2 regions of the Microbacterium lacusdiani genome follow, and region 1 is predicted to be linked to the other one. Evidence: predicted binding sites of a transcription regulator. Region 1 holds the regulator's gene; the other holds the start of a gene.
The links. Region 1 encodes HspR, which represses chaperone genes until heat shock. Its sites were predicted from a motif close to AAGTTGAGTCNNNNNGACTCAACTT; they were not measured.
Positions count from the first base shown of each region.

Region 2: a site for HspR is predicted at 1,785-1,809, ahead of ACYVGN_RS09340 (ATP-dependent Clp protease ATP-binding subunit). Genes of this name have one in related genera too.

Region 1 is NZ_BAAGXJ010000005.1:83,791-88,204, reverse strand. Features, by position in the region: gene dnaK (molecular chaperone DnaK) at 1-301, shown strand, start outside; gene ACYVGN_RS05890 (nucleotide exchange factor GrpE) at 301-954, shown strand; gene ACYVGN_RS05885 (DnaJ C-terminal domain-containing protein) at 966-1,949, shown strand; gene ACYVGN_RS05880 (heat shock protein transcriptional repressor HspR) at 2,040-2,471, shown strand; gene glgX (glycogen debranching protein GlgX) at 2,550-4,414, shown strand, end outside.
Region 2 is NZ_BAAGXJ010000015.1:26,697-31,110, forward strand. Features, by position in the region: gene ACYVGN_RS09340 (ATP-dependent Clp protease ATP-binding subunit) at 1-1,732, opposite strand, end outside; gene ACYVGN_RS09345 (EI24 domain-containing protein) at 1,872-2,627, shown strand; gene ACYVGN_RS09350 (HNH endonuclease signature motif containing protein) at 2,640-3,950, opposite strand; gene ACYVGN_RS09355 (histidine kinase) at 4,234-4,414, opposite strand, start outside.

The DNA.
Region 1 (4,414 bases):
CTCGATCGAGAAGCTGATCAAGGACAACGAGGACAAGCTCCCGGCCGACGTCAAGGAGTCGGTCCAGGCCGACGTCGACGAGCTCAAGAAGGCCCTCGCCGGCGACGACGACGAGGCCGTGAAGACCGCGTACGACAAGCTGAACCAGAGCCAGACCAAGCTCGGCGAGGCGATCTACGCGCAGGCGCAGGCCGAGCAGGCCGCGCCCGCGGGCGACGCCCCCGCCGGTGAGCAGCCCGCCGCCGACGAGGACGTCATCGACGCCGAGGTGGTCGAGGACGACGAGGACAAGAAGGCCTGATGAGCGACAAGGACCGCAAGCCCGAGAACGACGGCGACGAGGTCCGGCCCGCAGCCGAGGGGGCGGAGGCGCAGGACGCCGCCGCCCCCGAGGCGCAGGAGGAGCTGGTCTCCGAGGAGACCCCGGATGCCGGTGCCGAGCCGACCGCGGATGAGACGGCCGAGTTCGAGCTCACCGTCGACGACATCCTGAACGCCGACCAGCTGGAGGAGGCGGCCGAGCAGGAGAAGAGCGACTACGAGACGCAGCTGCTGCACGACCTGAAGCGCCTCCAGGCGGAGTACGCGAACTACCGGCGTCGCACCGAGGACCAGCGCCACGTCGAGGTCGCCCGCGCCAAGGGTGAGGCCGCCCGCGGCCTGCTGCCCGTGCTCGACGACCTCGCCCGCGCCGAGAAGCACGGCGACCTCGCGGAGGGCACGCCCTTCGCCGCGATCGCCGAGAAGGTGCGCGGCGTGGCCGAGCGCCTCGGCGTGGTCGCGTTCGGCGAGGCCGGCGAGGCGTTCGACCCGCAGCACCACGAGGCGATCTTCCAGCAGCCGACGCCCGGCGCGACCGAGACCACCGTGCTCGAGGTCGTCGAGGTCGGCTACCGCCTGGGCGACGTCGAACTGCGTCCGGCGAAGGTCGTCGTCGCGGTGCCGGCAGAGTAAGCGAGGCGCCGATGGCCAGTCAGGACTGGTTCGAGAAGGACTTCTACAAGGTCCTGGGGGTGTCGAAGGACGTCAGCGCCGCCGAGCTGAAGAAGGTCTACCGCAAGCTCGCGCGGCAGTATCACCCGGACTCCAAGCCCGGCGACACCGCCGCCGAGGCGAAGTTCAAGGAGATCAGCGAGGCGTACTCGGTGCTGTCCGACCCGGCCCAGCGCGAGGAGTACGACCAGATCCGCGCCATGGGCTCGGGCGCGCGCTTCACGGCGGGCGGCGGCTCGGCCGGCGGCTTCGACGATGTGTTCAGCATGTTCACGCAGAACCGCGGGTCGGCCGCCGACTTCGACGACATCTTCGCGATGTTCAACCAGGGCGGCGGCGGCCGGTTCGGCACGGGCGGATTCGGCCAGCCCTCGGGAGGCTTCCGCGGCTACGGCGGGCCTCACAAGGGCGCCGACGTCCGCGCGCGCACCACGATCGACTTCATCACCGCGGCCAAGGGCGAGACGATCACGCTGCAGAGCGAGGACGGCAAGCCGTTCAAGATCAAGATCCCGGCCGGCGTCGCGGACGGGCAGAAGATCCGCCTGCGCGGCAAGGGGCGCCCGTCGCCCGACGGCGGCGAGAACGGCGACATCGTCGTCGAGGTCGCGGTGCGGCCGCATCCGGTGTTCACGCGCGAGGGCCTCAACCTCCGCGTCGTGGTGCCGGTGACGTTTGCGGAGGCCGCCCTCGGGGCGACGATCGAGGTGCCGACGCTCGGCGGCGAGCCGGTCAAGCTGCGCGTCGCCCCCGGCACCCCGTCGGGGCGCGTGCTGCGCGTCAAGGGTCGGGGGATCACGACGCAGAAGGGCACCGGCGACCTGCTCGCCGAGCTCCAGGTCGTGGTGCCCTCGCACCTCGACGACGCCGCGCGCGAGGCGCTCGAGCGCTTCGTCGAGGTCGGCCCGCAGGGCAACCCGCGCGCCGAGATCATGGCCAAGGCACAGGGCTCATAGCCTGAGGAGGATGTCTCACTTCGTGCCGGAATCCGGCCCGGATTCCGGCACGAAGTGAGACACGGCGAGGACAGCGAGGAGGTGGGACGGATGAGCGACACGTACGACGTGGATGAGGACGCGCCCGTCTTCGCGATCGCCGTCGCCGCGGAGCTGGCGGGGATGCACCCCCAGACGCTGCGGCAGTACGACCGCATCGGGCTCGTCGTCCCCGGCCGCACGCGCGGCGGGTCGCGCCGGTACTCGGCGCGGAACATCCAGCAGCTGCGCGAGGTCGCCAAGCTGTCGGGCGAGGGGATGAGCCTCGCGGCTATCGCGCGCGTGCTCGACCTCGAGGACGAGGTGCGCGATCTGCGCCGCCGCGTCGCCGAGCTCGAGCACCGCCTGCGCGCCGAGATCGAGAGCCGGCCCGGGGCGCGCGTGTTCGCCGCGGGGTCGACCGGGTCGGTCGTGACGCTGCGGGCGGGGACGCGCGTGCGTCGCAGCGCCGAGCTCGTGCTGTGGCACCCGCCGCAGAACTGAGGCGCCGCGCCGGCCGGATGACGGCATCTCGCGCGCCGGTGGCGAGAGCGGTTCCACTGAGCGGGCAGAATGGGCGGAATGAGCCCTCAGACCTGGACGAGCTGGGGCCAGGCCGCTAAGGTCTGGCCCGGCCGGAACTGGCCGCTCGGCGCGACGTGGACGCCCGACTCCACGAACTTCGCGGTGTACTCGCCGAACGCCTCCAGCGTGACGCTGTGCCTGTTCGGCGATGACGGCTCGGAGCGTCAGTACGAGCTCACCGAGCATTCGCAGGGCATCTGGCACGGCGCCCTCCCGGACATCGCGCCCGGCCAGCGGTACGGCTACCGGGTCGACGGCCCGTGGGATCCCGCCAACGGCTTCCGGTTCAACCCCCACAAGCTCCTGCTCGACCCGTACGGGCTCGCGACGAGCGGCACGATCATCGCCGAGCAGCCGATCTACGGAGCGCGCGAGGACGATCCGGCCGTGCGCGACGACACGGACTCCGCCGGATACACCGGGCGCAGCGTGGTGGTGGACCCGTCGTTCGACTGGGAGGGCGACACGCCGATGAAGCGCCGCTGGCGCGACACGGTCATCTACGAGCTGCACGTCAAGGGCTTCACCAAGCTGCACGACCGGATCCCGGAGCACCTGCGCGGCACGTACGCGGGCCTCGCCGAGCCCGCCGTGGTCGAGTACCTGCGCGACCTCGGCATCACGGCGGTCGAGCTGCTGCCGGTGCAGCAGTTCTTCTCCGAGCCGGCCCTGCTCGAGCGCGGGGTCGTGAACTACTGGGGTTACAACACCCTGTGCTACTTCGCCCCCGATGCGTCGTACAGCTCGTCCGGCGACCGCGGGCAGCAGGTCGCCGAGTTCAAGCACATGGTCAAGTCGCTGCACCGGGCGGGCATCGAGGTCATCCTCGACGTGGTCTACAACCACACCGCCGAGGCCGGGCCCAACGGCCCGACGCTGTCGTTCCGGGGCTTCGACGACCGCGGCTTCTACAAGCGCGTGATCGCCGAGGACGGCGGCTTCGACGACCGGTACTGGGACGTCACCGGCTGCGGCAACACGGTGAACACCTGGAACCCGCTCGCGCTGCGCCTCATCCTGGACTCCCTGCGGTACTGGGTGACCGAGATGCACGTCGACGGCTTCCGCTTCGACCTGATGTCGGCGCTGACCCGCACGGGCTACGACGTCGACTTCCAGAACGCGCTGCTCATCGCGATCGACCAGGATCCGATCCTGCGTCACGTCAAGCTGATCGCCGAGCCGTGGGACACCTCGATGGACGGCTACCTGGTCGGCAAGATGCCGCCGCCGTGGGTCGAGTGGAACGACAAGTACCGCGACACGATCCGCGACTACTGGCGCGGGCACGCGCCCATCCGCGACGTCGCGACCCGTCTCGCCGGATCCAGCGACCTGTACGCGGACGACGGCCGTTCGGCGTACAACTCGGTGAACTTCATCACGGCCCACGACGGCTTCACGGTGCGCGACCTGGTCTCGTACGACCACAAGCACAACGAGGCCAACGGCGAGGACAACCGCGACGGGACCGACAACAACCGGTCGTGGAACCACGGCGTCGAGGGCGAGACCGACGACCCGGACATCCTGGCCCTGCGCCGCCGCCAGGCCGCGAACCTCATGGTGACGCTGTGCCTGTCCAACGGCGTGCCCATGCTCACGGCGGGCGACGAGCGCGGTCGCACGCAGGGCGGCAACAACAACGCCTACTGCCAGGACAACGAGATCTCGTGGGTCGACTGGCGGCCGGACGACGCGTGGCTCGACGTGTACGAGATCACGAAGGCCGCGCTCAAGCTGCGGCGCGAGCACCCCGCCCTGAGGCAGCGCCACTGGTTCGAGGGGCGGCCCATCATCAAGGACGGCCCGAACGACCTGGCCTGGATGCACCCGGACGGGCGCGTGATGCGCAGCGCCGA
Region 2 (4,414 bases), on a different contig from region 1:
CGACGCCGGTCGGCCCCAGGAACAGGAACGAGCCGACGGGGCGCCGCGCGTCGCCCATGCCGGTGCGGCTGCGGCGCACGGCCTTCGCGACCGCGGTCACCGCGTCGTCCTGCCCGATCACGCGCCGGTGCAGCTCGTCCTCGAGCGCGGCGAGGCGCTCGCGCTCGGTCTCCGTCAGGCGCGAGGCGGGGATGCCCGTGGCGCGGCTCACGACCGCGGCGATCTCGGCCTCGTCCACGACCGCCCGCGTGCCGCCCTGGCCTGACGCCTCGTCGATCCGGTGCTGGACCTCGGCGATCTCATCGCGCAGGCGCAGCGCCTCCTCGTAGCGCTCGGCGGCCACCGCGGCGTTCTTCTCGGCCTCGAGCGTGGCGAGCTTCTCCATGAGCGCGCTCACGTCGGTCGGGGCGCCCAGACGCAGCCGAAGGCGCGCACCGGCCTGGTCGATCAGGTCGATCGCCTTGTCCGGCAGCACGCGCTCCGTGAGGTAGCGGTCGCCGAGCTCGACGGCCGCGCGCAGAGCCTCGTCGGTGTAGCTCACGCGGTGGTGCTCCTCGTACGCCGGGCGCAGGCCGCGCAGGATCTCGATCGCGTCCTCGATCGAGGGCTCCCCCACGCGCACCGGCTGGAAACGGCGCTCGAGCGCGGCGTCCTTCTCGATCGTGCGGTACTCCTTCAGCGTCGTCGCGCCGACGAGGTGCAGCTCGCCGCGCGCGAGGCGGGGCTTCAGGATGTTGCCCGCGTCCATGGCGCCCTCGCCGCCGCCCCCGGCGCCGACGACCGTGTGGATCTCATCGACGAACAGGATGATCTCGTCGCGCTGCTCGGCGACCTCCTCCATCGTCTTGGTCAGGCGCTCCTCGAAGTCGCCGCGGTAGCGCGTGCCGGCGAGCATGGCGGGGAGGTCGAGCGCGATCACGCGCTTGCCCCGCAGCTGCACGGGCACTTCGCCCGCGACGATCGCGCGCGCCAGGCCCTCCACGATCGCGGTCTTGCCGACGCCGGCCTCGCCGACGAGCACGGGGTTGTTCTTGGTGCGGCGCGACAGGATCTCGATCGTCTGCTCGATCTCGGATGCGCGGCCGATCACGGGGTCGAGGAGCCCGTCCCGGGCGCGCGCCGTGAGGTCGGTGCCGTAGGTGTCGAGCATGCCGCCCGGCTGCCGCGGCTCCGGGGTCTCCGTGCGGGTCTCGGTCTCGCCGGCCGCGATCGCCTCGCGCATCCCCTGCGTGAGGGCCTCCGCGGTGATCCCGGCCGCGGTCAGGATCTGGCCGGCCGGGGTGTCCTGCGCCAGCACGAGCGCGAAGAAGACGTGCTCGGGGTCGATGTACGTCGATCCCGACGCCCGGGCCACCTGGAACGCGTGGAACAGCGCGCGCTGCACGGCGGGCGTCACGACGGCGGCTTCGGCGTCGGCCGCCTCGCCGGCGGCCGGCAGTCGCATCTCCGCCGCAGAGGCCACCGCCGAGGGGTCGGCGCCGATGCGCGTGACGGCCGACGCGACCGTGGGGTCCTCGATCAGCACGCGCAGCACGTGGAGCGCGTCGAGCTCGTGCTGTCCGCGCTCGAGGGCGTAGCGCCCGGCGCGCTGCAGCAGCTCTTGCGTGCGCGCGCTGAGGTAGCGGGCCAGGTCGAGCGACCGCGCGGCACGGGCGCGCTCGCCCTGCAGGTAGCGGGCGAGGAACTCGTCGAAGGCGCTCGGGCCGCCCAGAGGGAACGTGTTGTCGGGCATCGCGGATCTCCTCGATGGACGTGAAGTTGCGTGATGTCGTATCAAGCCTAAGAACTTGAGCCGACTGATATCAACTTCAACCACGGTCACCCCGGGTTATTCCCGGCGCCGCTCTGCCGGCTTGGCCTAGCCTGGGCTCGTGCGCGAGTTCTGGCGGGGTGTGAAGACGCTCGTCGACGGCTTCCGATGGTGGCGCCGCAGACCCGGCGTCATGGCGGCGGGCCTCGTCCCGGCAGCGATCGTCGGGGCGCTGCTGACCGGCGCGCTCGTCGCCCTGGGATTCGCGCTTGCCGGCTTCGTCGAGCTGATCACGCCGTTCGCCGACGGCTGGGGCGAGGCGTGGGCCGGGCTCTTCCGCACGGTGATCGGGATCGCGCTGTTCGGCGGCGCGGTCGTGCTCTCGATCGCGACGTTCACCGCGCTCACCCTCGTGGTGGGCGAGTCGTTCTACGACCGGATCTGGCGCTCGGTCGAGCGGGAGATCGGCGGCGCGGTGCCCGAGACGCCATACGGCTTCCTCGCCTCGGTCGCCGACGGCCTGGGGCTGTTCGGGAAGGGCGTGCTCGCCGCACTGGGCGCGGGCGCTGTGGCCCTCGTGCCGGTCGTCGGCGGCCCCGCGGGCGCCGTCGTGGGCGCACTGCTCAACGGCCGCGTGCTGGCCGACGAACTCGCCTCTCACGGGCTCACCGCGCGGGGCCTCGACGCCTCGGCCCGCGCGCGCCTGCTGCGCGCGCACCGCGCCCGCGTGTTGGGCTTCGGGGTCGCGGTGCACGTGTGCTTCCTCGTGCCGCTCGCCGCCATCGTGGTGATGCCCGCAGCCGTCGCCGGCGCCGCGCTCCTCGCGCGCCACGTCGTCGGCGAGGCGACCACGCTCCCCTCACCGCGCCGCGCCTGATCGACACCACCTTCAGAAGGGCGGCGGGTCTGAGCCGAAGTCGGGGCGGGCGATCTCCGCTGATGCCTCGAATCGGACCACCGGGGTGGGTTTGTGCTTGACGGCCCTGCCGGTAGGGCTGATGACCTCCATCACCCCGCCCGGGCCGTGTCTGAAGTCCCAGTTCGAGTTGTGTTTCAGCACGTGGTGGGCGCGGCACAGGTTGGCGAGGTTGCGGACGTCCGTCGGACCGCCGTGGGAGTACGGGATGGTGTGGTCGTCCTCGCACCGGATCGCGGGTTGCCGGCAGCCGGGGAAGCGGCAGTGCTCGTCCCGGGCGATGAGGAAGCGGCGCTGGGCCTGGGTCGGCGTGTAGGTGTCGACGGTCTTCAGGCACCCGGTGTCCGGGTTCTGGAACAGGCGCGTCCACTTGGCGGCCTCCCCTGCGAGGCGTCGGGCCGCGTCGGCGGGAATGGGTCCGTAGCCGGCGATGAACGCGGACTCGTCGCCGACGCCGGTCAGTGACTGCCACGGGACAGTGACCTGAACGGTCGCCTTGATCTTCGTCAGGGCGTCGCCGCCGTGCTGGTCGATCAGCTCGGCGGTGGGGAGGCCGGCGAGGGTGATCTCGGCGAACACGTCCGCCCGGATCTGATCCAACGTCCGCTCGTCGCCCTCGCCCTTGGTGCGGTGGATCGTGCGGGCCATCTGGGTGGCCCGGTCGTGCATCGCGTACACCGTCACGGCGGGGCCGATGTAGGTGAACTCCCCCATCCCGTCCGGCAGCGGCGCCACCCGCACGGAGCGGTCGGCCATCGCCTCCTCGTGACGCTCCTCCAACGGCAGCGGCTCGATGTCGTCCGCGAGCTTCCGCGCCAGCGAGCCCAGCTGCCCCGCGGTGAGCTTCTCCGCTCGCGGCAGGATGATCCGCTCGAACTCCGCCCGGGCGTCCTCATCCTCCAGCCGTGACCCGGCGTCGACGATCGCTCGGACATGGGCCTCGCTGATCCGGCCCTCCTCGAACAGGGCGAACGTGGCCGGGAACCCGTCCACCAGGTCGACTGCCCACTCCATCCGGGCCCGGATCGTGCGGTCTGACGTCCGCCCGGCGACCGCGAACTCCGCGGCCATGGACCTCAGCGGGTGCTCGAACTCCGAACCCGTCCCACCCCGGCGGGTCTGGGCCTCGGCGATCGCGCGACCCTCGGCGAGGATCCACGCCTGCCGGGCCTTCGCCTGGGCGATGATCACCTGCTGCTCCAGGTAATCGTCGACGAGCTCCGACATGCGGGCACGTTCGCCCGCGGTGGAAGCCCACCGGGTCGAAGTCGCCTGTGCCGTCATGGCCCGATTCTCCTCCGGGCCACCGACATTCACCGGGCCGGAAAGCGCAGATCAGCGATTCAAACCGAATCTGTGGACAAGTCCTCGCGGGCGGCGCCCTGTGGACGAGCGGTGGGTTGGTCGGCAGGGAGGTTCGGACACGTTTCGACTCCGGCGCTGGCGCGCCTCCGCTCAACGACCACAGGGTGGGGGCGGCGCTGGCGCGCCTCCGCTCAACGACCACAGGGTGGGGGCGGCGCTGGCGCGCCTCCGCTCAACGACCGGAGGCCACGGGCCGAGCGGGTCAGCGACCGGAGGGGTCCGGGGACTCGCGGTGGGCGGATCGTGCGGCGGCCAGGAGCAGCCCGATTCCGAGCAGCGCGGGGGCGGCGAGCAGGAGGGCCGTGCCCACCTGCGGGTACGGTCCCGTGACGGCGCCGACCGCGACGGCCAGGATGAGCAGCTGCGTCACGATGCCGCCCGAC